Regions from separate parts of the Paenibacillus sanfengchensis genome, predicted to be linked through region 3. Evidence: predicted binding sites of a transcription regulator. Region 3 holds the regulator's gene; each other region holds the start of a gene.
The links. Region 3 encodes Rex, which represses fermentation and respiration genes when NADH is low (regulators of the CRP and FNR family bind a similar motif). Its sites were predicted from a motif close to TTGTGAAATATTTCACAA; they were not measured.
Positions count from the first base shown of each region.

Region 1: V4U84_RS04595 (DUF1641 domain-containing protein) is a predicted target of Rex. The motif match lies at 4,601-4,618, and genes of this name have one in related genera.
Region 2: V4U84_RS04375 (formate/nitrite transporter family protein) is a predicted target of Rex. The motif match lies at 6,503-6,520, and genes of this name have one in related genera.

Region 1 covers NZ_JBAGJC010000002.1:250,782-258,483, forward strand. The annotation lists gene V4U84_RS04575 (Gfo/Idh/MocA family protein) at 1-131, opposite strand, end outside; gene V4U84_RS04580 (nitroreductase family protein) at 320-964, shown strand; gene gdhA (NADP-specific glutamate dehydrogenase) at 1,301-2,680, shown strand; gene V4U84_RS04590 (NAD(P)/FAD-dependent oxidoreductase) at 2,833-4,011, opposite strand; gene V4U84_RS04595 (DUF1641 domain-containing protein) at 4,072-4,518, opposite strand; gene V4U84_RS04600 (LysR family transcriptional regulator) at 4,752-5,654, opposite strand; gene cydC (thiol reductant ABC exporter subunit CydC) at 6,348-7,702, opposite strand, start outside.
Region 2 covers NZ_JBAGJC010000002.1:202,147-209,848, forward strand. The annotation lists gene V4U84_RS04355 (glutamine--tRNA ligase/YqeY domain fusion protein) at 1-945, opposite strand, end outside; gene V4U84_RS04360 (GNAT family N-acetyltransferase) at 1,015-1,509, opposite strand; gene V4U84_RS04365 (MFS transporter) at 1,550-2,770, opposite strand; gene V4U84_RS04370 (molybdopterin-containing oxidoreductase family protein) at 2,944-5,010, opposite strand; gene V4U84_RS04375 (formate/nitrite transporter family protein) at 5,569-6,396, opposite strand; gene V4U84_RS04380 (FAD-dependent oxidoreductase) at 6,673-7,702, opposite strand, start outside.
Region 3 covers NZ_JBAGJC010000004.1:151,845-159,546, reverse strand. The annotation lists gene V4U84_RS09970 (cell wall elongation regulator TseB-like domain-containing protein) at 1-125, opposite strand, end outside; gene V4U84_RS09965 (amidohydrolase) at 177-1,475, opposite strand; gene V4U84_RS09960 (redox-sensing transcriptional repressor Rex) at 1,453-2,115, opposite strand; gene dinG (ATP-dependent DNA helicase DinG) at 2,151-5,009, opposite strand; gene V4U84_RS09950 (tetratricopeptide repeat protein) at 5,190-5,822, opposite strand; gene panD (aspartate 1-decarboxylase) at 5,932-6,315, opposite strand; gene panC (pantoate--beta-alanine ligase) at 6,308-7,222, opposite strand; gene panB (3-methyl-2-oxobutanoate hydroxymethyltransferase) at 7,219-7,702, opposite strand, start outside.

The DNA of each region.
Region 1 (7,702 bases), on a different contig from region 3:
GCCATCTCTTCCGCCTTCGCCCCGCTTGTCCCCAAAATGGCGGCTACCCGCACCCCGTCCATTCCGGCCAATATGTCGCCGTGAACTTTACTGAACCAGCCCGTCCCAATGATTCCGATATTTAATTCCAATCGATAACCTCCTTTGTCTCGATATATAGGTTTCTTTAAGCGTAGCGATTCTGTCGCAGAATCACAAGCGGAGAAATCCAAAAACTTATCAGCTTTCCTCAGAACTGTACTTGAAAAGTTAACAGTTAGACCTTATACTAAATTTACCTTAAAAATTGAATTATAAATATCAAGGAGGATGCGGAGAGATGAGAGTTACAGAGAACGTAAATTTGCATGATTTTTATACGGTATTGAAAGAGCGGCATTCGGTTCGAGCTTACGATCCCAGCGTCAAAATTTCCAAAGAAGAAATGACGGAGATGCTGGAGCTTGCTTCGTCCGCCCCTTCCTCTTCCAATCTGCAGCCTTGGCGCTTTCTGGTCATCGACGACCCAAGCTTGAAGGAAAAGCTGCTGCCTATCGCCAACAACCAGCAGCAGGTCGTCGACGCCGCGGCGGTCGTTGCCGTGCTTGGAGACTTGAAATCCTATGAACAGGCGGATGCGATTTACTCCAAAGCGGTCGAAGCCGGGTACATGGACGAACCAACGAAAAGTTCCTTTGTGGAACGGCTGCAAACCATGTATGGCGGACTGAAACCCGAGATTCTCCACCAGGTGAACGTGCTTGACGCGGGCCTTATTTCGATGCAATTTATGCTCGTTGCCAAAGCAAAGGGCTATGATACCATTCCTATGGGCGGCTACGACGCCGTTAAATTTGCCGAAGCCTTCAACCTCCCGGAAACGCTGAAACCCATTCTGCTGATCGCCGTGGGCAAGGCGGCCAAACCGGCACACAGCACGGTTCGCTTGCCGATCGGGCAGATCACGCATTGGAACGCAATATAAGTCGCGGATATCAATAAATATGAAATAAACTCCAAAAACCGGCCAATGGGGGCCGGTTTTCTTTTTCCATTTTTAACAGGATAAATGAGAACATTGGGAAGCATACGGATAAATAAAGGAGAAAAAATAACGGTAAAAACCTGCCGTTCTCTCCTTCATGAACGTTTAAATTCCCGGAAAAAGCTGACATAGACTGTGAAGTTCATCTCAAATGGTCATCAACTTCATCTAAATAAAGTTTTGTTTATATCTTACATGGATATTACAATAGGAGTTAGAAAAATCGTGAAAAATGGAACAAACCATATTGTGACAAAACGAAAGGTGGAGAAAAGATTGGCTATTACAACACAATCGAGCCCTGAACTTCAAGTGGCCCAGTCCTATGTGAATGAAGTGTATGAAACCGTCAAGAAGCGCAACCCGGGGGAAAGCGAATTTCACCAGGCCGTAAAGGAAATTCTTGACTCCCTTGTGCCGGTTTTTGCGAAGAATCCCAAGTATAAGGACCATGCGATTCTGGAAAGAATCGTCGAGCCCGAAAGACTGATCTCCTTCCGCGTTCCTTGGATTGACGATCAAGGGAACGTGCAGGTCAACCGCGGCTTCCGCGTGCAATTTAACAGCGCCATCGGCCCTTATAAAGGCGGACTTCGCTTCCACCCTTCCGTGAATGCCAGCATCATCAAATTTCTCGGCTTCGAGCAAATTTTCAAGAACTCCTTGACCGGGCAGCCGATCGGCGGCGGTAAAGGCGGTTCCGACTTCGATCCGAAGGGCAAATCGGATAATGAAGTCATGAAATTCACGCAGAGCTTCATGACGGAACTGTCCAAATATATCGGTCCGGACACCGACGTACCGGCGGGCGATATCGGGGTAGGCGCGCGTGAAATCGGCTTTATGTTCGGCCAATACAAACGCCTCCGCGGCGGCAACGAAGCCGGCGTCCTGACGGGCAAAGGCCTCACTTATGGCGGAAGCTTGACGCGGACCGAAGCAACCGGCTACGGCCTGGTTTACTTCACGGACGAAATGCTGAAGACCAAGGGCGAAAGCTTTGCCGGCAAGACGGTCGTCGTCTCCGGTTCGGGCAACGTTTCGATCTATGCGATCGAGAAGGCGCAGCAGCTCGGCGCCAAAGTCGTGGCCTGCAGCGATTCGAACGGATACGTATACGACAAGAACGGCATCAATCTGGATACCGTGAAGCGTCTGAAAGAAGTGGAAAGAAAACGGATCAAGGAATATGTGAGCGAGCATCCGTCGGCCGAATATCATGAAGGCTGCGAAAATATCTGGAGCATTCCTTGCGATATCGCTCTGCCTTGCGCCACGCAAAACGAAATTAACGAAGAAGCGGCCAAAACTTTGGTAGCCAACGGTGTAAAATTCGTGGCCGAAGGCGCCAACATGCCTTCCACCCTGGAAGCGATCGAAGTTTACCTCAGCAATGACGTGTACTTCGGACCGGCCAAAGCGGCCAATGCCGGCGGGGTTGCCGTTTCCGCTCTGGAAATGGCGCAAAACAGCGCAAGACTCGCCTGGTCCTTTGAGGAAGTGGACGCCAAACTGAAAGACATCATGAAGAACATCTACAGAAACAGCGTAAACGCGGCTGAAGAATACGGCCATCCGGGCAACCTGGTGGTTGGCTCGAACATCGCCGGCTTCCTGAAAGTAGCCGACACGATGGTAGCGCACGGCGTCATCTAATATCATAATAAGACAGGGTGTCCGTCGGCCAATCAGGCTGGCGGACACTTTTTATTTACGGGAAAACCTCCCGCTGGATTATTGGCAAGTCTGCACAAAGAGCCTCCCCTCTAACTGACGAGGGAAGGCTCTTTTGGGGTTTGGCTATTGAATTAGTATGCCAAAGCGTCCAGGGCTTTGATATGAGACAGGTAGCGGATGTTGCTCGCTTCCTTCATCAGCGTTGCCGGCAATCCGCGCAATTGGCTGTTGCTTGCGCCGATCGTAGCTACCGCATCCTTGCGGCCCAGGCTTGCCAGTGTACCCGAGTTTACCGGGCTGAACGTTTCCAGATGTCCGCCGGTCAGGTAAGCGTACAGGTTATAGCCGATCAGCTCGCCCATTTGCCAAGCGATTTGTGCGGTTGGCGGGTATGGACGGCCGTCCGCACCGAAGTATACGGCGCTGTCGCCAGCGACGAATACGTCTTTATGCGACGTGGATTGCAGGAATTCGTTGACCGTGGCCCGGCCGCGGTTGACCTCAAGGCCCGACTCGCCGACCAGCGGATTTCCTTGCACACCGCCTGTCCATACGAACGTGTTCGCCACTATTTTTTGCCCATCCTGCAGATCGATCGTATTGCCTTCCACATTCGTAACGGGCAACCCGGTCAGGAATTTGACGCCGCGCTTCTCCAAACTATTCGTTGCTCGCTCAATCAGGTTGTCCGGCAGTACCGGCAAAATTTTAGGACCGGCTTCGACCAGCATCAACTGAACTTCTTCTTGTTTAATGCCGTATTTCTTGCTCAGCTCAGGCAGCTTGTCGGCGATTTCGCCCACCAGCTCGACCCCGGTCAAACCGCCGCCGCCGATCAGAATCGTAGCGTCCGCCGGATTCTTCGATTTCGCGTATTCAGCCAGCTTCTCTTCGATATGGCGATGAATGCGGTTGGCGTCGTCGGCCGATTTCAGCACCATGCTGTACTGCTCCAGCCCCGGAATCCCGAAGTAAGCCGTGATGCTGCCAAGCCCTACAACCAATGCATCATAAGTCAAAACCGTACCGTCGTGCAATTTGACTTGCTTGTTGTCGACCGAGAAGCTGTCGACCTTGGTGATGCGAAGATCGATGTCTTTGCCCTTGAACAGTTTCTCGAGAGGCAGCGCCACCGCGCGTTCCGCGATGCTTCCCGCAGCCAGACGATGCAGCTCGGTAATAATTTGATGTGTCGGATATTGGTTGACAACCGTAACCCGTGCTTGTTCTTTGGTCATGTATTTCCGAATATTCAAAGCGCTCAGTACGCCGCCGTAACCGGCGCCCAGGATGACAATATGTTTAGACATAGTAATTCTCCGTCCTCCGTTCTGACAAATTAAGATGGTAAAACCTTAAAGATAGCGCGTCTATTTTTGTTGTCTGCTCTTCTCACCCGCGACTTGAAGATAAGCGTTCACGAAACGGAACAGCTTTTGCGCTTCCGGATCCTTGAGCATTTTGAGCAGCCCAAACAGACCGATGACTTCCTGACTTGCATCAGCGCGGTCTTTGGCCTCAATGACGGTGGCTGCAATATTTTTAACCGTGCCTACAACTGGACCGGCAATTTCAGAAATCGCACCCACCGTATCGCTCTTTAAAGTTTCATCCGTCGCAACGGTTTTGGCAAAATCGTAAGACTTCGTCAGAATATTCACCAGCTCGGTTAATTTCGGCAGCTGTTGAACCAGGACTGTCAAGGATTCCTGAACCTCAGGCTTGAGCAGTTGATCAACGATATCGCGTTGAGCCTGGTCGCTGGACGTGACCGTCGTTTCTTGTACAGATTTTGTTTCCGTGTTCGCTTCCGACATACCAATTCTCCTTTACATTAAGCCACAGTGCTTGAATTTTGGGTTAATAGGGTCCCAATTCCCCCACCAAACTCGCTAGAGTTAGTGAAAAATTGAACATTTAATCAGTAAACAACCCGATATAGATTGTAACATACTTTCAACAAAAATAGTCATTAAGTTTTAACTTAATGACTATAATCTGAGATTTTTATCATAGTTTGTCCGATTTTAAGAGGAGTATGCGGTGCTGCTCAATTTTGATACCCAAACCCGGTCGCGATCTCTTGTAAAAAATCATAAAAAAGCTTTTCCGTGGGCGGCAGCTCCCGCGTCGCTGGCACGATAACACCTACGTCCCGGGTGACCTGCGGCTCCGTAATAGGTAGAATCACGATACTGGAGGCAATATGCTCGCTGAGGGCGATTTCCGGAAGAACGGTCAGTCCAAGTCCTGCGGAAACGAGTCCTTTGATCGCGTCCAGATCGTCTCCCTCAAAGGCTACCTTCGGCTGAAATCCAAGATTGTCGCAGGCTTTCACAACGATGTCGCGCAGGACGAACCCTTCGGGAAACAACACGAACAAGTCCTCCTTCAGTTCGCTCAACTTGACGGAGTCTTCTTCCGCCAGCGGATGATTCTCCGGGAGCAGCGCGACAAATTTTTCCCTGAACAACACCGTCCCTTTAATTTGCGCTTCCTGCTGGGGTACGGGACCCATAATCGCCAGATTCAGATCGCCTTTGGCCACCCAATCCACCAATTCCCGGTAAGAACCGTGCTGCAGCTGAAAATGCACCGCCGGATACCGCTCCCGGAAGCTTGAAACCGCCTTCGGAATCATTTGCGCCGCCATACTGCTCGGAAAGCCGATCCGCACCGTTCCTCTTTCAGGGTCCAAATATTCGCTGATTTCCTGCTGCGCACTTTCAATCACCTTCATCAAGTGCTCCATGTGCCCCAGAAATAACCGGCCAATGGGGGTCAACTTCACCTTGCGTCCCTCATGAATGAACAGGTCCACCCCCAGCTCGGCCTCCAGCTTGAAAATCTGCCTGCTCACCGCCGACTGCGAAACATGAAGCGCATACGACGCCTCAGTGACGTGCTCCAGCTTCGCGACCTCTATAAAATATTGAATTTGCCTAAGTTCCACGTTTTCCGCACCTCCCCTAACAAAGAACGTCAGGTTCTTCAGGTTTTTAATCCTCATTATATAGGCTTAGCGCCCGGAACGGAAGCTTCCGGGATTCGCACATAAAAAAGCCCGGCGGGATCGTGCGCTCAAGGGGCAATCGCCAGGGCGGGCAGAGCCGCGCCGGCAGGCCGGATGAAGCGCCGGACGGGCGGATTTGCTGCACGGGCTTCGCGGGGGGCGGAGATGATGCACGGGGGGGCGGAGCTGCCAACGCAGGGAGCGGAACCGCTGCGCGGGGGGCGGAGATGATGCGCGGGGAGCGGAGATGATGCGCAGGGGGCGGAGATGATGCGCGGGGGGCGGAGATGATGCACGGGGGCGGCGGAGATGATGCGCGGACGGGCGGAGTGCCGCCTGCCGGAAATTAACGGGATTTCCTCCCGCTAATTTGCGGCCAACCCGCTGTATCCGTGATTTAACTGGAATTTCTCCAGTTAAATTGGGCGTATAGAGCTCTTTTCCCCTCCGGGGGAACAATTAGCTGGAGAAATTCCAGCTAATTGATTCACTGAAGCCGATTAAGGCATAATTAACGGGAGTTTTTCCCGATAATAATTATGGATCAGCGGCGTCAGGTTGGCACCATAGCGCCAATTCGCAGCATATCATCGTAAAAGCCCAAAGGAAACGATATCCTTTGGGCTTCTAAATTCACCATTGGGGACGATCGAGCTCATACAGGTTCCGGTACCTCGGCTCTCGCTCCATCAGTTCGGCGTGGGTCCCCCGCATGAGGACGCGGCCTTCCTCCATAAACAAAATCTCGTCCATCTCTTCCGCAAAAGCGAGATGGTGGGTGACCCATATGAGCGTTTTGCCTGCCGTCGACCGGAAAATGGTCGACATCAGCTCACGCTCGGTCCGCGGGTCGAGCCCGACCGTCGGCTCGTCCAGGATCAGCACCGGCGTGTCCTGCAGCAGCACGCGCGCCAAGGCGACGCGCTGCCGCTCCCCGCCGGAGAAGCGCTGCCCGGTCTCCCGCATCGGCGTATCCAGCCCCTGCGGGAGACCGGCAAGCAGCCCGCCGAGCTGCGCCCGCTCCGCGGCTCGGCGAACGCCCTCCATCTCCGCGTCCGGACGACCCAGCCGGATATTGTTCGCCACCGTCGTGTCGAACAAATGCGGGCTCTGGTTCAGCACGGAGATGATGCGGGGGATGCCGTCCCCATACGCAGCGGACGGCACCCCATTGATCGTGACGGCCCCGGCCCCCGGGACCAGGGCCCCCTGGATCAGCTTCAGCAGCGTCGACTTGCCCGCTCCGCTGCGGCCGATGACGGCGACCCGCTTGCCCTGCGGGAGATCCAGCATCACGCCGTCCACGGAGCGCGGCCCTTCCTCGCCGTAGGCGAAGGAGGTCCCCTCCAGCCTAACGTGCGCGCGCCGGGCCACCGCGTCAAGCTCGGCGGCAGAAGGAACCGCCGCAGCGGCCCCTTCCCCAGCGCCTCCGCCCGAAATCCGCTCCAGCCGGTTCAGCGATTCCCGGTATTCCGGCAGACGCTGGACGGCCTCGGATACCGGCAGGAACGCATCCGCCAGTGGGAACACGATCAGCACAAAAGCGGCGATCAGCGTCGGGTTCAACTGTCCGGCCGCCACTTGGCCGCCGGACCAGTATATCATCGACACGACCGTAAGCCCGACGACAATTTGGCCGATGAGGGCCCGCCAGCGCGCCCAGGCTCTCAGCTTCCGCTCCTTGCGCAGCACAGCCTCCTCATCGCGTTCATATTCGCTTAGAAAATCGGCCGATCTTCCGCTGATCACCCAGTCGCCGATCCCCATCACCGCGTCGGTCAGCTTTTGATACAGCCCGTTCCGCTCCCGCTTGAGTTCGGCATCCATTCTCCGCGTCAGCATCAGCGAAATATAAGGCAGCACCGCGACCAGAATAAAAATGTACAAGGCGACCAATAGCGCAAACCGCACATCAAACGCGCCCAACGCGATCACAGCGGCAGCATAGAGCACCAAGGCGATCAGGCTCGGGAAAACCGTGCGGATAT
Region 2 (7,702 bases), on a different contig from region 3:
GAACGCCTTGATGGCCTCCGGCGTATAGCCCCGGCGGCGAAGCCCCGAGATCGTCGGCATGCGCGGATCGTCCCAGCCGTCGACGACCCCCTCGTCGACCAGCATCTTGAGCTTCCGTTTGCTCGTGACGGTTTGCTCCAGGTTCAACCGGCCGAACTCATATTGATGCGGTACATTCGGCATCTCCGTTTCGGCGATAACCCAGTCATAGAACGGGCGTTGATCCTCGAACTCCGTGGTGCACAGGGAATGGGTCACGCCTTCGACCGCATCCTCCAGCGGATGGGCGTAGGAATACATCGGGTAAATGCACCATTGATCCCCTGTATTGTGATGGGTCGCATGCACAATCCGGTAAATGACCGGATCCCGGAGGTTGATGTTCGGCGACGCCATATCGATTTTGGCCCGCAGCACTTTCTCTCCGTCCTTGAATTCCCCAGCGCGCATCCGGGCGAACAGGTCCAGGTTTTCCTCGACCGACCGATCCCGGTAGGGGCTGTTTTGCCCCGGCTCCGTCAAGGTCCCGCGGGTTTCGCGGATTTGGTCGGCGCTGAGGTCGTCCACATAGGCCTTGCCTTTTTTGATCAGCAGGACGGCCCGGTTATACATCTCCTCAAAATAATTCGAAGCATAGTGAAGCTCTTCCCACTCGAAGCCGAGCCACTTCACATCCTCTTTGATGGAGTTGACGTATTCGATATCTTCCTTAACCGGGTTCGTATCGTCAAACCGCAGATGGGTACGGCCTCCGAATTCGTCGGCCAGCGTGAAATTGATCCAGATCGCTTTGGCATGTCCGATATGTAGATAGCCATTCGGCTCCGGCGGGAACCGGGTTACGACCTTGTCCACTTTTCCGGTTTTTAAATCTTCCGTAATAATATTTTTAATAAAATTGGGAGGAGTCAAGTTATTGTTCTCCATGGTGATCAACCTTTCCATTCATGGAATCTCTGCCTTACGTTTCTCCGATTTTTCTTCTTCTAAATATACCGATATCTCGCCAAATGTTCAATGGCTGCCGACGGGACACCACATCAGGATATCATCGACGTATTGGCCGCCGATAAAAAACTCATCAACCAGCCGCCCCTGTTCCATAAATCCGCACTTCTTGTAAAAAGCCATTCCCCCGGGATTGGATGCCAGTACCCGCAGGCACAGCTTCCGGACACCCCGCTCTGCGGCTATTTCCTTAATATCCTCCATCAACTTGCGCCCAACCCCACGCCCCTGATAATCAGGGTGAACCGCAATGTTCAGCTCATAGACATGCCGGTTGCTCTCCAACGGTGTCGGATAATCGAAACCCACATACCCGCATAGCTGTTCCCCAATTCCGGCAACCAGTTGAGTTCCCGGCGGGCATTTCTGCAAATAGTGTTCCCTGGAGTTCCAGACGATCGGCGAGGGGGTTGTGTTTTCCACCCACACAAGCCTGTCCAGCTCCATCAAAGCTTCGGCATCCCGCATTTGCGAGAAGCGGGTCCATATTAGATCTGACATACAAATATGCTCCTTACTTAGCTTTTTATACACATTTTATTTAAATGCTGTCCGCTATTTCCCCCCGGGCGCTTCGGTTCAACGAGGAGTGGATCAAGAACGCGCCAACGGACAAAACGGAGATCATGACGGCCAACCAGGCCACCGGCACAAAACCGTTCCAGTCGAACAGCACGCCCATAGCGTAAGGACCGACCACTTTTCCGGCAGCTCCCATCCCGCCGACGACGCCCAGATAAAAAGGCGCGGCCTTGCCCGTCCGGTCGGAAATGAACGACGGAATGGCCGGAGAGATCAGCATCTCGCCAAAGGTGGTCAGAATCATCGCCGCGACCATGCTTGGGTACGTGGGGAAGCACAGCATCGTGACATATCCGAGAAAATAAAAGATGGCGCTGGCCGTAAGCTGCGCTTCCGCCGAGCCTGCGAGCGTCCGTTTTATCCATAAAATAAACGGTTGGCCGACAAAGATCAAGATCCCGTTCAGCGTCCACAGGATACTGTAATTCCATTCCGGCATGCCCTGTGACAGCGTAAAGGGCGAAACCCCGTTATTCCAGATGCAATTGCCCAGCCACAGAAAGAAGGAGCCGATCCCCATAAACAGATAAACATTGTATCGGCCAAGCAGCTTCCAGGTATCCTGCCCTTCCGGGGCGATTTTACGCTTCTGGAGTTGAACCTCTCCCTCGTTTTTTTGAACTTTGTTCAAATAAAACCAGAAAAACAGCGCAAACCCGGCCGAAATCAACCCGTTCAAAGTAAAGCTCATATTATAAGAAATCTGCGCCAAAAATCCGCTTAGCGCGGTACCCAGCGCAACGCCGATATTGTTCGCCACATAGATGACATTGAACAATTCCCCCCGCCGCTCCGCAAACCTGAAGCCGATAAAAGCCTGAATCGCAGGCATGGACATCGCGTTGAAGAATCCGACGAGTCCCATCAGTACGATGAATAGAGACCAATTGCCGCTCCCGTACGGCAGCAGCAGCAGAAACAGCGCGTACAGGCCTATCCCGCCGACAATCAGCTTTTTTACGCCCAGTTTATGATACAGGGAGCCGCCGAGGACTTGCCCGACAATCCCTCCCAGAGACATCACCAGGATGACCAGACCGGCGTCCGTTACGGTTCGCCCCAGCACCTTGAATACGAACATCGTGATCAGCGGCCACATTAAAGATCCCCCGGCCGAGCTGATCAGACTCGCCACCAGAAAAATTTTGACCTCCCGCGGATACGATTGCAACCATTTCATAGGCATTTCTCCTCCTTCACCCGCTCCACGCTCAACCAAGACTTTTATCCTTAAAAATACAAAAGGAGCCCTTGCGGGCTCCTCCGTACCGTATAGCTATCACCGTGAATGCAACTATTATTACGCCCAGATTATCATAGTATCGCCGAAAAGAGGAAAGTCGGCAAGTACATCTATTGCCGCTTTACATCAACAACAGTCGAAAAGAAGACGGCTCCCCCGCCCATATCGGCGAGCCGATCCGCAGTTAACGCGTTTGCCCGGCTCCGTTTGCCGTCCTGCTTCCACCAAAGCCCCTGGCTGATGACGACACCCGGCAGCATTTTATCGGTCACGGCCGCCACGACTTCATAACTTCCCCGATCATTCCACACGAGGACCCGGTCCCCGTCCTCAATGCTCCGAGCCGCCGCATCCTCCGGATGGATTTGCAGGGTAGGCTGCTTTTCCAGCGCCGTAAGCTTCTCCACATTGCCAAACGTGGAATTCAGGAAGCTGTGATTCGGCGGCGAGATGAACATCAGCGGATACGCTTCCCGCTCTCCCGGCCGGTTCTCCCCGTCGTACCCTTCGTGCAGCGGAGTGTAAGTCGGCAGCGGAGGGAGGCCCTCCTTGGCCATTTGGGCCGAGTATAGTTCAATCTTGCCCGAAGGTGTCGGCAAGCTGTCCAAATACCGCTCCTTGTGCGCCATGTCCAGCTTGACTATCCGCTGCTCCTTCAATCCTTCCAGCGTAATGGTCCGCAAGTAAGGGTTGGCCGGATAATCCAGCGCCAGGCGGATCATGTCCTCCTCCGTATCGCGGAACGCCTCCTCCTCAAATCCCAATGCGGCCGCCAGAAGCCGAAACACCTCGACATTGCTCTTGCTCTCGCCCTGAGCGGGAATGACCGGCTCCTGGATCTGTACGTAATGATGCCAATAGGAAGCGTAGAGGTCCGTATTTTCAAAGGTGGACGTCGCCGGCAAAACAATATCCGCATACTTGGCCGTATCCGTCAGGAACAGATCATGCACGACGGTAAACAAGTCCTCACGGCTTAAGCCGCGCTCCACCTTGCCGGTATCCGGGGCAACGACCGCCGGGTTCGCGCAGTATACGAACAGCGCATAAAGCGGCGGGTCCAGCGTCAGCAGCGCCTCGCCGATGCGGTTCATGTTTATCGTCCGGGCCTCCGGATTCTTCCGCAAATCCGGGCGTTCCAACGCCTCCGCGTTCATTTTGTTATAAGCTCCGTTAGACTTGTAAGCCCCTCCGCCGGGAACGAGCCACTGCCCGGTCAGCGCCGGCAAACAGCTGATGGTCCGCACCGTCATTCCGCCGTTGTCATGGTGCTGCAGCCCGTTGCCGATATGGATGTAGGCCGGAGAGGTTTCGCCGTACAGCACGGCCAGCTTGACGATGTCATCCGCCGGGATGCCGGTAATCGCCGAGACGCACTCCGGCGTGTAGGCTTTCACATGCTCACGCAGTTCGGCGTGCCCGGTTGTATAGCGCTCCATGAACGATTCGTTGACGAGGCCGCGTTCGAACAGGACATGCATCATGCCGAGCGCGAGCGCGCTGTCCGTCCCCGGATACAGCGGGATAAACCAATCCGCCCGCTGCCCTGTGCGGTTGCGATGGACGTCGATCACAACGAGCTTCGCCCCCTGCTTGCGGGCTTTTTCGATCAAGGCGATCTGGTGCATGTTTGTGCTGACCAGATTGCCGCCCCAAATGATAATAAGCTTCGCCTTTACCGTATCCTCCGGACTGGTGCCCCCAGCGAAGCCCATCGTATACTTCCAGCCGGCACTTCCGGCGGAATTGCAAATCCCCTGCTGCAGCTGGGAAGCCCCCAGCCGGTTGAAAAAGCGCCGATCCATGCCGTCAACGCTGAGGATCCCCATGTTGCCGTAGAAGCTGTACGGCATAATCGACTCGGGTCCATGCTCGCGGATAAGCTCCTTGTACCGTCCGGCGATTTCGGCAATCGCCTCGTCCCAGGAAATCCGCTCGAATTTCCCTTCGCCTTTGGCCCCGACCCGCTTGAGCGGGTAAAGCACCCGCTCCGGATGATACACCCGCTCAGCCATGTTCCGTACCTTGTTGCAGATGGCTCCCTGGGTAATCGGGTGAGCGGGATTCCCCGTCACCTTGACGATTTTTCCGTTCTCTTTATGCAGTAACAAACCGCAGGTATCCGGGCAATCCAATGGACACACCGCGGGAAAAATTCCGTTCTCCTCGCGAATCATGGCTTCATCCCCTATCTCAAACTTGCAGATTCTATAATCTTAGAAAAAAGACGGAACGATGTCTACAGGTTCCCCATAAGACATACTCCTTCAACTCCAAAAGGATGCAAATCTGCAGGTATTTTAGGCAGATTCACGAGGGGATGTGGAAAAAGATGCAAATTTGCAGGGATTTTATGTAATCAAGGTTGCCTGACAGAGGGCACTGGTAACAGGAGGGATTTCGGCACCTAGTCCCTCCCATGCACATCTCGAACAGAGACAGGAGGAGTAAGCCGGTACGGGTCAATAAAGGCCTTTTGCGCCGCTAATTTGTCGAATTCGCTTCATAAAGGTGAAATAGCGGGCTTTCAGGGTCTTATTTTAGGAAAAAGCGGGCAAAAAACGATTTTGGAGTCCGGTGCCGGGAAATAAGACCCTTTTGGACCGCTAATCTTACTGCGGAGCCGAATCAGCCCGAAATAGCGCCTCTAAAAGCCGCTAATCTAAAGACTAAATCAAAAAGACGGCCTCCGCAGGAGACCGTCTCTCAATCGAGCCACAGCGGCAACCGGCTTCTTACGCGTGCTTGCTTAGCGGCGCGGCCACGGCATCGCCGGAGGCCTGCTCTTTCTTTCCTCCATCTTTCAGGTATGCCGCCCAATACGCGCCGGCGACGAACAGGGCGCCTCCCGTCAGGTTGCCGAGCCAAACCGGCACAAAGTTTTTGAGGTACTCCCCCCAGGAGAAATATCCCTCAAATATCGCCGCCGGAATCAGAAACATATTTGCCACAACGTGCTGAAATCCGATAGCGACAAAGGCCATCGTCGGGAACCAGATGCCGAGGATTTTACCGCTCATATTGTCAGCCCCGTAAGAAAGCCAAACGGCCAGCGCCACCAGCCAGTTGCAGCCGATCCCGGACACAAAGGCCTGCACGAATCCGGCATCCAGCTTATGTCCGGCCATATCCACAAGCTTCTCGAGGTACGCGCCTTCCGCGGTCAATCCGACGATATGACCGAAGAAATAGGCGACAAACAGAGCGCCGACAAAGTTGCTCAACGTAATGAGCACCAGGTTTTTGCACATCTCCCCGGCTGTGATCTTGCGCGCCATCCGCGACAGCGGCACAGCCATCATATTTCCGGTCAACAGTTCGCCTCCGGCAAGCAGCACGAGGATCAGGCCGATCGGGAACACCGCCGCGCCGATAAAGGTGGCGAAACTGCCCCACTCCTTCGGCGCGCTGGCGATCACGCGGATATCCAGCAAAAATCCAAGCGCGATAAAGGCCCCGCCCAAAAAGCCCAGAATCAGCACCGTCAACAGCGGATTGTGGGCTTTCTTTACGCCCATTTCCACCGTCACTTTCGCAATTTGATCCGGTTTGTTGTAAGCCATTCTCTCCATTCTCCTTTAGAAGCAGTTCATAAACTGCGGTCTTTACGTCCATTGTATCTTGGCCCCTGGTGCGGATAAGTAACATAAGTCACGTTACCGTTTTCAAAAGTGAAACATTTCACAATTTTAACCACAAAAAATGCTTGGAGCTGCTACACGCCCCCTTATCCCTCAATCGGCTACCCAAATGGGTATTGGGCGAGCTTATGCCGAAAATGAAAAACAGCCACCCGGGGTTGAAACCGAGGCGGCTGTGATATACAAATCGGCTAAATTTTAAACGGTAACGGCCTTGCGGGCCGGCACTTCCGGCAGCGCACCCAGTCCGGCACTGTTGAGGAAATTCCACGGTTTGTTGTAGTGCGGCTGGAAGAAGAAGTCGACGAACGCCAGTTCCTCCATTTTCATGCCGTTTTGGATACAAACCGAAATCGTGTTGATCGACTGGGTCAGATCCACCTTCGACATGATTTGAGCTCCGAGAATCCGGCGCGTTCCTTTTTCGTAAACGACCTTCAGCATAACCGGTTCATGGGTCGGCATAAATTCCGGACGGTAGTTATCGGTAATCATGACCGCTTCCGCGTCGATGCCCGCCTCTTTGGCCGAGGCTTCCGTCATCCCGGTACCCGCGATATTGTCCTCATAGATTTTAATCCCCGATGTGCCTTGCGTTCCCATATATTTAACGGTCGGCGTAACCAGGTTGCGGGCAACCAGGGTACCCATCCGAACGGCGTTAGTGGCCAGCGGAATGTAAGCATGCTCCCGGGTCGGGTTGTAAAAGACCGCACAGCTGTCGCCCGCTGCGTAAACGTCAGGCTTGCTCGTCCGCATGTACTCGTCCACGATGATTGCTCCGTTGCCCAGCATGTCGACTTGACCTTTCAACAATTCGGTGTTCGGGCGGAAGCCGATGCACAGAATCACAAGATCGGCGGTATATTCGCCGCGGTCCGTGACCACTTTGGTTACTTTTCCTTCCTCGCCGACAAACTTGGTCACTTTTTGGTTCAAAGCCAGAGTGATTCCATGCTCACTGAGCGATCCTTCGATTTTGTCCGTATACTCGGCGTCGAGGTACTTGCTGAGGATGCGCTCTTCCGCATCGATCAACGTTACCTTTTTCCCGTTCAATTGGAAGGCTTCGACCAGTTCAACACCGATGTAACCGGCACCCACCACAACGATATGATTGGCTTGTTCCGACTTTTCTATGATGGTGTTCGAGTGATTGAAGTTCTTCGAGAGCAGGATATTTTCGAGCTCAATGCCTTCGAATTTCGGAACGACCGGCCACGATCCC
Region 3 (7,702 bases):
TGAATCGCTTGCTTCTCCCCCTGCCGTAGATCCTGCTGTACAAAAAGATAGAAGCGGTGAAGCCCGATGAGGACGAGCCCCAACATCAGAAGGGAGAGCAGGATCCACTTGGTTCTGTTCCTCAACCTTCTCTTCCTTTCCCCGATCGGCGTAGTTTCAACATACAGTAGATCGTCTTATCGGCCGAGAAGGCGCTCGAACGCAGCTTGGGCTTCAAAACGTACTTTTTCCTCATCAAGCGTCAGGCAAGCGCCATGCTTAACCACTTGCTTGCCGTTTACCCAAACATGCTCCACATCTTTCGGTCCCGCCGAATATACGATATGGGAAATATAGTCCGTGCGGGGCAGAAAATGCGCCTGTTCCGTATTCAGGGCGATAAAATCCGCCTTCATACCGGCGGCGAGCCGGCCCGTATCCTCAAGGAACAGCGCCTTCGCCCCGTATTCCGTACCCATGCGAAGCGCCTCTCCCGCCGGGACCGCCGTCGGGTCTCCCGACACGCCTTTATGAATCAGCGCCGCCAGGCGAATCTCCTCAAACATGTCGAGGTTATTGTTGCTGGCGGGTCCATCCGTTCCCAGCGATACGGTAACGCCCGCCCTGAGCAACTCGGGCACGCGGGCTACGCCGCTGGCCAGCTTCAGGTTGCTCCCCGGGTTGTGGGATACCGTTACCCGGTGCTCCGCCAAAACGCCGATCTCCTCGTCCGTCAGATGGACGGCGTGGGCCAGCAGCGTCGGCCGATTGAACATCCCGAGATTCAGCAGGTGCTGAACCGGGCGGACGCCGTAATCGGCTACATTTTGCTCCACCTCGGCTCTCGTCTCCGACATGTGCGTGTGCATCGGCAAATCCAGCTCATGTGCCGCCTGTACAATTTTCTCAATGTAATCCGGAGGGCAAGTATATGGAGAGTGCGGCGAAATCATGGTGGTGATTCGTCCGTCCGCCTTGCCGTGCCAATCGCGCGCAAAGCTCACCGCTTCGTTCAGCTTGCTTTGCTGCACCTCAGGAGGACAGAGCCCGATTACGCCGCGAGTCAATACGGCGCGGATTCCCGATTGATCCACGACGGAAGCTACCTGTTCCATATGGTCGTACATATCCAAAAAGGTGGTCGTTCCGCCCTTTAGCATCTCCAGCACGGACAAGGCCGTTCCCCAATATACATCCTCGCCGGTAAACTTCGCTTCCATCGGCCACATTTTCTCCTGCAGCCACTCCTGAAGCACCATGTCGTCTCCATAGCCGCGCAAGAGCGACATCGCCGCATGACCATGCGTATTGATCAACCCGGGGAGAAACAACAGCCCCTTGCCGTCAAACGTTTCGGCCCCTTCCACGCCTTGCGGGCGCTCCGTTCCGACGTATGTGATCCGGTCTCCTTCGACCAGCATATAGCCCCGGATGATCGGGGTTTTCTGATCCGGCACCGCGAAGGTACCGTCTTTAATCAGCCATTTTCGCGTCATGTTCCGTATGTTCCTTTCCGCCATCCAGATAATAAGCCAAACTCATCAAATCGGTTGTGAAATCCGCCGCATGCACGCGCACTTCCGAAGGCACCTTAAGGATGGTTGGCGCAAAATTCAAAATCGCTCCGATTCCCGCAGCCACCAATTGATCGGCAACCCGCTGCGCTTCCACATCGGGTACGGTGATGATCCCGATGCGGATGTTGCTGCTCCGCACCGTATCCACCAGCTCCTCGATCGGCTGAATCGTAATATGGTTGATCTGCGTCCCGATTTTGTGGGGGGATGCGTCAAAGACCGCTACAATTTTCATATTATCTTTCACATACGCGTTATAATTGGACAACGCGTGGCCAAGATTACCGGCCCCGATCAAAGCTACATTAATTTGCTGATCCAGGTTCAGAATTTGGCGAATTTTCTCGATCAGATACGTTACGTCGTAGCCGATTCCCTTGCGCCCGAAATCTCCGAAGTAAGCCAGGTCTTTACGGATTTGCGCCGGATTCAAATCCAGCTTCTGCCCAAGTTCCTGCGAAGAGACCGTAGGCACCTCCCGGCGGCTGAGTTCATTGAGAAAGCGCAGGTACACCGGCAGGCGGCGAACCACTGCATCCGAAATTTTTTCCGATTTCATCAAATTTCCCCCTACTTACACGATTTGAGGAACACTTACGATTCCCCGGCGTTTAACCATTCCGAAATTCGAGGCACCATCTGCTCCAACGGCATATGCTCCATTTTCGGTCCGGGCAAAGAATACAAGAAGTATTTACCGTAATAGGATTCCAAGATCCGAGTATCATAAACCACCACGATCCCGCGGTCCTGCGAGGACCGGACCAGTCTGCCGAAACCCTGTTTAAAGCGGATAACGGCTTGGGGAACGGACAGTTTCATGAACGGGTTCTTCTTCTCTTGCTGCAGCCTCTCGCTTTTCGCCTCCACCAGCGGATGGTTCGGAGGCTGGAACGGCAGGCGAACGATTGCCAGGCTCGTCAAGGCCTCGCCGGGAATGTCAACGCCTTCCCAGAAACTGCTCGTGCCAAGCAGAACTGAGGCTTGCTGTCCTTGAAACCGGCGGGTCAGCTTCGTTCGGCTTCCGCTGTCCATCCCCTGCCCGATTACGGTGATCCCCTGTCCGGCAAGCAGCTCCTTCAGCGGATCATACACCTGCCGCAGCATCCGGTATGACGTGAACAGGACCAGCATTCTCCCGTGGGTGGCGATCGCCGTATCGGCCAAGGACCGAACGAGCGTAGAGACAAAATGGTCGTCTCCGACACTGCCTTTCACGCTCGGGAAATCCCGCGGAATGACAAGTAAGGCCTGTTCCCGGTAATTAAACGGGGACGGAAGCATAGAGGTGTTGAGCCGCTCCTGCTCCGCCGCTTCGGTCAGCCCCAATTGATCGATCATGTACTGGAAGGACTTGTCGACCGAGAGGGTCGCCGAAGTCATCACTACACTTTTCTTCTTGTTGAAGAAAAATTCCTTCAATTGGGTGCTCACATCGATCGGCACCGCAAAGATTTGCAGCGATTTGCTGCGGTAATTGCCATTGCTCTCGATCCAGTAGACCGTGCTTAAGTCTTCAAGCTTGATAAAAAAGCGAAGCGCTTCCCGCTCGGTGGCGAGATCTTTCAGCAGCCCGCCGATATCGGTGATCAGGCTGTCATAGCCGTAGTCGTGCTCATCGTCTTTTAACTCGCCGATCAGCCTTTCCCCTTTGCGGATCACGTCGCCCAGAGCGGTATAGATCTGGTTCTCCAGCGCAGACAGGGCCTCCCACTGCTTCGGTTTCTTCTGGGGCAGCAGGCGCAGCACAAATTGCCCCGGATCCCCGGGCGCCGCGTCGCTGCGTTCCGGCATTAAGCCGAACATCTGGTCCGCCAGCCGATCCCAGATTTCCTTCACATCGACCAGTGTCGGATACAGCCCGTCGATGACGGAGCACCACTCGGCCGATTTTTCGCTCCCCGACTGATCCAGCATCACGCGCAGATTCGGAAATTGGCCTGTCTTGCTGTCCTTGAACAGCCGGGTGAGCGTATGGACAACGGTGAAATATTTCATTTGGAGCCCTAGGTGTTTCCCGGCGACTTCCTCCAAATGATGGGCCTCATCGATCACCAGGCGCTCGTACCCGGGCAGCAGCTGGTGTCCGGCCTGAATATCGGTAAACAGCTTGGAATGATTGGTGATGACCACGTCCGCTACGCCGGCTTCATGCTTCGCTCTGTGGTAGTAGCACTTGCGGAACCAAGGACAAGAGCGGCCGAGGCAGGAATCGGACTCGCTCGCCACCGTCTCCCAGAAGTCCCCGCCGCGGTTTCCGAGGTTCAATTCCTCGTCGTCGCCCGTTTCCGTGTGCGCCAGCCACACAATCATCTGGGCGGCGGTGATTACCTCTTCCTTAGGTGAGGCAAAGTCTCTTCTATTAATTTTATGTTCAAATTTGCGCAAACACAAATAGTGCTGCCGCCCTTTGAATACGGCGGCCCGAAACGGAAACGGAACCGCATCAGTAAGCAAGGGGACATCCCTTTCCCTAAGCTGCTCCTGCAAATTGATCGTATGCGTGCTGACCATCACCTTATCGTCCTGTTTGACACTATGATAGATGGCCGGCAAAAGATATCCGAGCGATTTTCCCGTTCCGGTCCCCGCTTCGATCAACAAGTGCTTGTCCTCGGCAAACGCTTTGCCGACTTCGGACAGCATCATATTCTGCGCTTCGCGCTCCTCGTATTCCGGCAATATCGTCTTGAGACGCTCCCGCACCTGATCCATAAACTGCTCGAACGAGACGTCCTTGAGCGGATTGTCGGAAAGGCCATTCCTGGCCGGCTCGATATCCATCCAGTCCTCAACCTGGAGCGCAAACTGGCGGTAATACACAAAACCGTCCGGGCTCGGCTCTCCTTCCCGCTCTCTCTCCTGAAGCATGGCGTCGAAGAACCAGCCGAGGTCGCTATCCTCGCCGGCGAACAGGTCGGCCAAACGCTGAACCACCAGAAGCGGCAGCCCTTCCAGCTCCTCCAGACACTTCAGGAAGATCAGTGCTGTGGCCAAAGCGTCGCTGTCGGCCTGATGGGGGCGTTCATGCTCTACGCCGAACTCGACAGCGACCATCCCCAGTTGATAGGTTGTCAGCGAAGGAAAGAAGATTTTCAAGAAATCCATCGTATCGAGAATCCGCCCGGTAAAGGGCAAATACCCTGTCTTATCGAGCGCGCTCTGCAAATAATTGAAATCAAAGGCTACGTTATGGCCGACGAGTACGGCATCGTTCAAGAGCGGAACCAGGTCCACCATCACTTCATCCAGTTCCGGCGCATCCTTGACATCCTCTTCCGTAATTCCCGTCAGGTTCGTAATAAACGGCGGAATCGGGATTCCCGGTTTGACAAAGGAACGATACACTTGGGAAATATTCTGTTCTTCATCTATAATGGCAAGCCCTACTTGAATAATTTCATCAGAGGACTGGTTTCCTGTCGTTTCAAAATCGAGTACGGCATATTTCATTGATTCCTAAGTCCCTTTCGTTCCAGTCTCTTTTACAGCATAACAGAAGTGATCCGATTTGAAAATTGCGTGAAGCGGACGGGAGGCCTCCTTCCAGAAAAAAACGATGTCTCCCGCGATCCCGGGACACACCGTTTCTTCCGAGTACATCAAATTACGCTAAATCAAGATAAGTTCATTTTAAAGGAGGGAGGTCAGTTCATTCCCGTACTTCAGCTTTCCGGTGCTTCGCATGCAGGCTTCCAAGTTCGAAAGCGGCTCGGCCAACGAAGGATCATGATAGTGCGCCAGGGTAAAATACTCCTTGGCCTTGGCGCGGCCGCCTCTTTGCGCCTCGATGCAGCCCAGGGCGTTGTAAATAATCGACCTTAGCCGTTTATTCTCCGTCCCTTCCAGCACCCGCCAAAAGTGCGGAATCGCCTCATCGGTTTCCTCCATATGCAGATGGCACATTGCCAAATACGTTCGCGCCGAGGGGCTTTCCGGAAACTGTTCCAATGCCTGTTTAAAGTGGGTAAGCGCCTGCGGAAACATCATCAGTTTGTAATACCCCTGTCCTTTGACAAACGCATCGCAATCCATTTCGGGCAGCTTAGCGGCAAAATCGCCTTGGGGGCCTGCAGAACTCTGGCGCAACAAGCCCATCTTCTCTTCAAAGCTCAGCCACTCTTCGATAATTCCATCGCTCATCTGCTGAAGCAAATGCCATTTCTTTGCCAAATCCTGTTTCTGGGTGCCATGGGCTATTGGATAGAACTGAATAACCTCATCCAACATCTCATTCATTTCCGCAAACATGTGCTGAAACATCATCACCATTCACCCCTAACAAAATGAAGTCAGTGCGAGCCTTACGTTCATTTTTTGTTGAAGGCGGACATTTCATTCCCGAAGGGATTAATTGCTTGCGGCTTGAAGAGCCTTATCGCACCGTGGCATGCAGTTCCTGAGTCGCTTTCTCGACGGGCCGGTTGCCCGAGTCGACAAACACGACGGTTGGCTTATGGCTCCGCACTTCCTCGGCGGACAGCATCGCATAAGAAATGATGATCACCTGATCACCGGGTTGAACCAGCCGGGCCGCAGCGCCGTTCAGGCAGATGACCCCGCTGCCGCGCGGCCCCGGGATAACATAGGTTTCCAGACGGGCGCCGTTATTGTTGTTGACGATCTGCACCTTTTCGTTCTCCAGCAGATCCGCCGATTCCATCAGATCCTCATCAATCGTTATGCTGCCCACATAATTCAGGTTGGCCTCCGTCACCGTGGCCCGGTGAATCTTCGACTTCATCATCGTTCTAAACATGGAACTGCTCCCCCTTATTCATCAAAATCACGTTGTCGATCAAGCGGGTTTTGCCAAATTTGACCGCCAGGGCGACAAGGACACCCTCTTGCTCCGCGGTCTCGCCAAGCACGGTCCCGCCGTCAAGCGGCTCCAATGACGGAAAACGGACAACCTCCACATAGTCGATAACAGCCAGCGGCTCGGCCTCAATCGCTTGGATGACCGCCTTCCTGGCCTGCCCGGCGGTTATTTCCACCCCCGCTTCCACTTCCGTCTGAAGCTTTAGCAGGCTTCCGGAAAGGACCAGTGCCGCCTGGCGCTCTTCCGGGCTCAAGTATACGTTCCGGGAGCTCAGCGCCAAACCGTCGCTCTCCCGGATAATCGGGCACGGCACGATGCGGACGGGGAAATTCAAGTCCTCAACCATCTGCGCTACAACGGCCGCCTGTTGGGCGTCTTTCTGGCCGAAATAAGCTTGGTCCGGCCGGACGATATGCAGCAATTTCCCCACCACCGTGGTTACTCCGTCGAAATGGCCGGGCCGGGAGGCGCCGCACAGCGAGTCGGTCAACCCCTCCACCTTGATTTTCGTGCGGGTAGGCTTAGGGTACATTTCCTCCACCGTGGGCAAAAATACCGCGTCCACTCCCTCGCGTTCAGCCAAAGCCAAATCCTGTTCCTCCTTGCGGGGATAACGTTCAAAATCTTCGTTCGGTCCAAACTGGATCGGATTGACGAAGATGCTCAGCACGACCAGATCATTTTCCCCGCGTGCCCGCCGAAGCAGGCTGGCATGCCCTTCATGCAGGTAGCCCATCGTCGGCACGAAGCCGGTTTTAATTTTTTTTCCTTGCCGGACCGCCGCGTTAAAACGCTCTTCGCCCAGAAAATGGGCAAGCTCGCCGATTTTTCGAAATACCTTCATCCCCGGATCCCCGCCTTTCCTGGACCGTACAAATTGTCAAGCACGCCTTCTTCCGCGGCAAACACATGTTGCTCCGCCGGAAAAGCGCGGTGCTTCACTTCACTTACATAAGCGGCGATCCCTTCTCGAATCCTTGCGCCGATATCCGCGTACGTTTTGACAAAGCGTTTCTCGCGGTAATCGGGGTCATACTTCAGCAGATCGTGGAAGACGAGCACCTGGCCGTCCACGTCTCGTCCGGCTCCGATTCCGATGGTGGGAACGCCGATTTCCGACGTGATCGCCCCGGCGACTTCTTCCGTCACGAGCTCCAACACAATGCCGAATACGCCGGCTTCCTCCAGCGCCTTGGCATCGGCCAGCAAGCGTTTGGCATCCCGCTCGTCCTTCCCCTGGACGCGGTACCCGCCGATCTGATTGACGGACTGCGGCGTCAGTCCAATATGCCCCAGTACGGGCACTCCGGCTTGCACGATGGTG